DNA from 3 places in the Marinobacter sp. DSM 26671 genome. Region 2 is predicted to be linked to each of the others. Evidence: predicted binding sites of a transcription regulator. Region 2 holds the regulator's gene; each other region holds the start of a gene.
What was found. Region 2 encodes sigma-54, which starts transcription at its own class of promoters, with help from an activator protein. Its sites were predicted from a motif close to ANTGGCATNNANNTTGCTNT; they were not measured.
Positions count from the first base shown of each region.

Region 1: BM035_RS09010 (ammonium transporter) is a predicted target of sigma-54. The motif match lies at 1,462-1,481, and genes of this name have one in related genera.
Region 3: BM035_RS22975 (PEP-CTERM sorting domain-containing protein) is a predicted target of sigma-54. The motif match lies at 751-770, and genes of this name have one in related genera.

Region 1 covers NZ_FONF01000006.1:171,457-173,672, reverse strand. Annotated here, with positions in the region: gene BM035_RS09015 (lipocalin-like domain-containing protein) at 1-156, shown strand, start outside; gene BM035_RS09010 (ammonium transporter) at 175-1,383, opposite strand; gene BM035_RS09005 (flagellar motor protein MotB) at 1,606-2,216, opposite strand, start outside.
Region 2 covers NZ_FONF01000005.1:152,790-155,005, forward strand. Annotated here, with positions in the region: gene lptB (LPS export ABC transporter ATP-binding protein) at 1-312, shown strand, start outside; gene BM035_RS07525 (RNA polymerase factor sigma-54) at 464-1,990, shown strand; gene hpf (ribosome hibernation promoting factor) at 2,092-2,216, shown strand, end outside.
Region 3 covers NZ_FONF01000011.1:3,488-5,703, reverse strand. Annotated here, with positions in the region: gene BM035_RS13100 (tetratricopeptide repeat protein) at 1-604, shown strand, start outside; cyclic di-GMP riboswitch class I at 797-879, shown strand; gene BM035_RS22975 (PEP-CTERM sorting domain-containing protein) at 921-1,718, shown strand; gene BM035_RS13090 (exosortase/archaeosortase family protein) at 1,841-2,216, shown strand, end outside.

The sequences.
Region 1 (2,216 bases), on a different contig from region 2:
CTGGAAGTGCCAGACTTTGGCCTGAACCTGGAGGTGGCTGCGCCAGCGGGGGACTATCGAAACAACGGGCTCTACCCGTACTGGGAGAGCCCGGTGTCAGTATCCGGCAGCCATGGTGGCGTGGGCTATATGGAGCTGACCGGATACGGCGAGTGAACTGCACCGCAACCGGTGTTACTCGACCGCGGTCGCCCCAATCCGGTGGATGCTCAGATCCGCCCCGTTGAACTCTTCCTCTTCGGTCAGGCGCAGGCCGGAGATGGCGTTGATTGCGCCATAAACAATCAGGCCGCCGACAAAGGCCACAACCACGCCGGCCACTGAGCCGATGATCTGCGACATCAGGCTGACGCCGCCAAGGCCTCCCAGCGCTTGCTGGCCGAAAATGCCGCAGGCAATCGCGCCCCAGACACCACAGACACCGTGCAGGGGCCAGACACCCAGAACATCGTCCAGCCGTTCGATCTTGGCCTGCGCCCATTCAAACAGGTAAACGAAGATGGCGCCTGCTACGCCGCCAGTCACGAGAGCGCCCACCGGATGCATCAGGTCAGAGCCGGCACATACCGCCACCAGTCCCGCTAGCGGGCCGTTGTGGATAAAGCCCGGGTCCTTGCGGCCCAGCAGCATGGAGACGAGGATGCCGCCGACCATGGCCATCAGGCTGTTCACGGCCACCAGGCCGCTGATGCCGTCCAGGGTCTGGGCCGACATGACGTTGAAGCCAAACCAGCCGACGGTCAGAATCCAGGCGCCCAGGGCGAGGAAGGGGATGTTGGAGGGGGCAAAGGCCACCACCTTGCCGTTGCGGTAGCGCCCATTTCGTGCACCCAGAACCAGTACGGCCGCCAGGGCGATCCAGCCGCCCACCGCGTGCACTACAACGGAGCCGGCAAAGTCGTGGAAGGATGCACCAAACTGGTTCTCCAGCCAGCCCTGGAAACCATAGTTGCCGTTCCAGATCAGCCCCTCAAAGAAGGGATAGATAAAGGCGACAATCAGGCCTGAGGCAATCAGCATCGGGTAGAACCTGGCGCGTTCGGCAATACCGCCGGACACGATGGCGGGAATGGCCGCGGCGAACGTCATCAGGAAGAAAAACTTCACCAGATCATAGCCGTTGGCAGCAGTGAGCTCGGCGGCGCCGCTCATGAAATGGCTGCCGTAGGCGATGTAATAGCCGATAAAGAAGTAGGCCACGGCGGAGATGCCGAAGTCGGTCATGATCTTGACGAGGGCATTGACCTGGTTCTTGTGGCGAACCGTGCCCACTTCCAGGAAGGCAAAGCCGGCATGCATGGCCAGCACCATAATGGCGCCGATAAGGATGAACAGCGTGTTGGCGCTTTCTGTCAGGGTATGTACTGCACTCGTGATGTCCACGGGTTTTCGCTCCTGATGTTGTGTGTCCGGCCTCTATCGGACCGTTTACGTTGACTTGTGCATTGTTGAGGTGCAGCTAAAGCAAGAGCTGTTCCAAAACAAGGCATATCAAGAGCTGAAGGGCAGTTGAGGGGGCTTTTAGAAATGTGAGGTACTATTTTCACTCTAATAATGCACTAATACTGTGCGGTTTAGCGTGTAGCGCACCAAAATAGAGTGCGCTTACCAACTGATTTCGTTTGGTGTCGAGCTGTCGGATTCGGATTCGATCCCTAGGCTGGATTCGGCATCATCCGATTCGGACTGGATCAGTTCCCGAAGGCGTACTTCCTGCTCCTGCATCGGGCCGGAGAGATCAATGATGATTTCAACGCGCCGGTTCTTGGCGCGGTTTTCCGCAGAGGTGTTGGGTACCCGCGGCTCGGTATCCGCCAGACCGGTAACGGACAGACGCGTGGGTTCCACCTGGTCCCGGGCAACCAGAACGTTGGCAACGGCTGCTGAACGGGCGGCGGAGAGGTCCCAGTTACTGTAAAAACGGTCGGTCCGGATAGGCACGTTGTCGGTGTGTCCCTCGATCGTCAGGTCACCAGGGATGCCATCAATCACTTCTGCCATATCCAGCAGCAAGCCCTCGAACTCCCAGGTCAGTTGAGCCGAGCCCGAAGGGAAAGAACCTTTTTCCTCAACCCGAATCACGATTCGCCGCTGATCCTCACTCACATTGATGCGCCCATCGGCGATCGCCGGCTCCAAGACTTTCAGGATATCGTCCATGGTTTCCTGCATCTGTTCCTCCATGGCGGCTTCAACGGCCATGTCGGTGGGGCTCT
Region 2 (2,216 bases):
TCCGGCGGTGAACGCCGACGGGTGGAGATTGCCCGGGCACTGGCCATGGAGCCGGCTTTTATCCTGCTGGATGAACCCTTCGCCGGTGTGGACCCCATATCCGTCAGTGACATCAAACACATCATCCGGCACCTTCGGGACAAAGGCATTGGCGTTTTGATCACCGACCACAACGTGCGTGAGACCCTGGACATCTGCGAGAATGCCTACATTGTTTCCGGCGGCCACATCATCGCCTCCGGCAATGCCGACGCCATCCTGGCCAACCAGCAGGTCAAGGAAGTCTATCTCGGCGACGAATTCAGACTCTGACACCCAATGGCTGATTGTTTTGATGACCTGTAGCAAGTAAACTCGGCAAAGAACTTGCTAGGGTAAATTAAAATCACGGCAAGTAACCGGCATATAAAGATTTTTTCACGACTTATGACACAACGCGCTGATGAGTGACGGATCCTGAACCATGGTTATGAAAGCCTCCTTACAGTTAAAGCTGGGTCAAAGCCTGACCATGACGCCCCAGCTGCAACAGGCGATCCGGCTTCTCCAGCTCTCCACTCTCGACCTCCAGCAGGAAATCCAGCAGGCACTGGAATCCAACCCCATGCTGGAGACCTCCGAGGACGATGACCAGACCGACGCAGCCAGCGAAAACGACGAGCGCGAGGCCAACGCCACCGAGTCCGCCGCTGAAGCTGCCCCGGAACCGGCCAGCGACTGGGATGAATCCGAGAACGGCCCGGACTGGTCCTCGGAGAACGAGATTCCTGACAACATTCCGGACGATCTGCCGGTTGATACCGCCTGGGACGACATCTACCAGTCCGCACCAGCGCCGGCAGCCCGCAACGACGACGAAAACGATCACGATTTCGAAACCCGTAATTCCCCGACCGAAACGCTTCAGGATCACCTGGAATGGCAGCTCAATCTGACGCCCCTCAGTGAACGGGACCAGGCCATTGCCCATGCCCTGATGGATGCAGTGGACGAACGGGGCTATATCACCAGCCCGCTGGAGGAAATCCACGCCGGACTGCTGGATGAGAACGATGAAGACCCCCTTGAACTGGATGAAGTGGAAGCCGTGCTTCACCGCCTGCAACACTTTGATCCGCCCGGCGTGTTTGCCCGGGACCTACAGGAATGCCTGCTGATCCAGCTCAACCAGCTGCCGCCGGAAACACCCTGGCTGGCCCAGGCACGCCTTGTAATTACCCATTACATCAACCTGCTGGGCAACCGCGATTACGCCCAGTTGCTGCGCCGCAGCCGCCTGAAAGAAGACCAGTTGCGGGATGTCCTGGCGCTGATCACCGGCCTGAATCCGCGGCCGGGCGATGTCATTGACCGGGCCGAACCCGATTATGTGATTCCGGACGTGATCGTTCGCAAACACAATGGCCGCTGGCGTGTTGAGCTGAATCCTGAAATTGCACCGCGCATCCGGGTCAATGCCAGCTATGCTTCTCTTATAAGGCGTGCGGACAGCAGTGCCGACAACACCTACCTGCGGGATCAGTTGCAGGAGGCGAAATGGTTTATCAAGAGCCTGCAGAGCCGCAATGAAACCCTGCTGAAAGTGGCGACCCGTATTGTCGAGCACCAGCAAGGATTCCTGGATCAGGGTGAAGAAGCCATGAAACCGCTGATCCTCTCTGATATCGCCCAGGCGGTTGAGATGCATGAGTCCACGATTTCCCGGGTCACCACCCAGAAATACATGCACACCCCCCGGGGAATTTTCGAGCTGAAATATTTCTTCTCCAGCCATGTCAGCACTGACGAAGGCGGTGAATGTTCTTCCACGGCGATCCGCGCGATGATCAAAAAGCTGATTGCCGCGGAAACGCCCAAAAAGCCGTTGAGCGACAGTAAAATTGCAGCCATGCTAGGAGAACAGGGAATCAAGGTTGCGCGACGCACCGTTGCCAAGTACCGGGAGGCCATGCACATTCCGCCTTCGAACGAACGCAAGCGGCTGGTCTGAACACCCCGGGGTCCGGGCGCAACGTACTATTTGCCGGCGCACAATGCGCCAGCACCCAGACCGGCTCCCGGGAGCCGGAACGATGACAACAGGAGACGCCTATGCAACTCAATATTTCAGGCCATCACGTAGAACTTACTCCCGCACTGAAGGATTATGTTTCAGAGAAGTTCCAGAAGCTCGAGCGTCACTTTGACCACATCAGCAACTGCCAGGTAACCCTGGA
Region 3 (2,216 bases), on a different contig from region 2:
CAAATTGAACGAGGCGCTGAATGCATTGGATGCCGTTGAAGACACGTTTGGCACGGAGCGACCCGTGGTTCTTTCGCGTGCAGCACTGCTCAGGCAAAAAGAAGGTAACAAGCCGGCCTTCAACTACCTTCTTGAGCAATGGCAGACATCACAGGATGTCGGCCTGATGCCCTCTCTTCTTGGCCTGGCAAAAACAGAAGCGCCCGAGGCAGAGGACGAACTGACGGACAGTTGGCTCAGTGTTGCGCCAAACAGCAGTACCGCCCACATGGCTAGAGCAGATTGGCTGATGGCCAACAAGCAGGAAATTGTGGCCGCCAACCACTATGAGCAGGTTATTTCCCGCCAACCCAACAACATTGCTGCCCTGAACAACCTGGCCTGGCTGTTGCGCGAAGATGACTCTGCCCGTGCCATGGAACTGGCTGGTCGCGCCCGGGACCTTGCCCCCGACAATGCGGCCGTACTGGATACCTATGGCTGGATCCTGCACCTCGCGGGCAAACATGCCGAAGCGAAAGAAGTGATTGAAAGGGCCGTGGCTCTTGCTCCGGATAACGCTGAAATCCGCGCTCACCTCGAAACCGTTAAGCAGGCCATGTAAAGAAGATCGACAAAGCCCGCAAATCAAGCCAGACAGTGAGGCCGGAGACTACCGTATCTCCGGCCTTCTTCGTTTCAATGTCGAATTTTTTTACAGCCCTTATTTAAATACCGGGATTTTTTTCAAGGATTTCAGAACTATAGATTAATGGCACGCTTCTCGCTTGTTCTAGGGTGAGGATCGGGGTAGTACCCGGTCGGAAGCCAAACCATTCGCGAGGATGGGACGGAAAGCCAAGGATCTCTAGAACAATAAGAGACAGCCTGGTTGCAAAGCAGACTACAGGGATTTAGAGCTAAACAACCGGAGAATACCCATGAAACTTAAGCATAGCATTTTGGCTTCTAGCCTTATTGTCTTTGCCAGCACTGCAAGTGCTACTGCGATTCAAGGCAACGCACTTCAAAACGAGCTAGACGCAAGAACGACTAATGGCGACTTTTATGACGTCAACAACGACCAATACAGTCCCGATGAGCAATGGCAAATAAACGCTTCAACGCAATCAGCAAACAGCCTGATGTTCCGCTTTGCCGGCTTCAAACCTAATACGACCTTTGGTATTTACGACATCACAGACTCCTCCAAAAGGCTAGAGCTGTTCGATGGCAGCGCCGACACAGGCTATACCAGTACGCTAAAGCTCCTCCCTTTTATCTCACCTACCACTTTCCAAGCGAAGACTGAAAATCAATTTGGTGTAGAGGTGAGCAGCTTTCAACAGACATTTGCCAGCACAACCTTCGGGTACTATCTAGACTCTTCGTACTATGATCGTGGCGGCGTATTTTTCTCTGAGTCCTCGAGAAATGGCGATACCGACGGCGACGGCATTGCAGACGACCACATGGTCGCATACGAAGGAGATGGCACAAAAAATATTGACACCTTCGGCCTTGGCGGCAGCGGTGCACCGTTTGGTGCTAATGAATTTATCCTGGCGTGGGAAGACTTGGTATTTAAGAGCGAAAACGGCCAGCTTTCCGACTTTGACTACACGGACTTCGTAGTGATGGTTGAATCTGTCACACCAGTTCCTGAGCCGGGCACTCTCGCCCTTCTCGGTCTTGGACTCGCCGGCCTTGGTGCAGCCCGCCGTCGTCAGAAAGCCTGATTTTCGGCAGGGTTTTAAAGAAAGCCAGCTTCGGCTGGCTTTTTTTATGGGTGCAGGTTTGTATTTTCGGTAAACGAGAGACACTATAAGCTTCCTGGTAAAGAGAAGTCAGGCGGATCAAAATGTTAAGGAAGACATTAGACAATTTCCCCCACGCCCTGCCTTACCTAATGGTGACAGGCGTCGCTCTTGTCATCTTCTTCCCTACCTGGTACCGGCTCACTGGAATCTGGCTGGAATTTGAACAAGTTCTTGCACATGGCCTTGCTACCGCCATCATCTTTCTGGGCCTGGTCCTGATTCATCCGCCCAAACCCGCGAGCAGCACGAGTAGCTTGAGCCAAAAGCCATACCACTTGCTCGGCGGCATCGCGCTCATCGGTGTTACTCTCGTGTGGCTCCTGCTAGAGCTGGTGCGCATTGATACCCTCGCCTACCTGATGCTGCCAGCGGGTGTAATGGCTGTATCGTGGACACTCCTCGGCCTGCAAAGGTCGC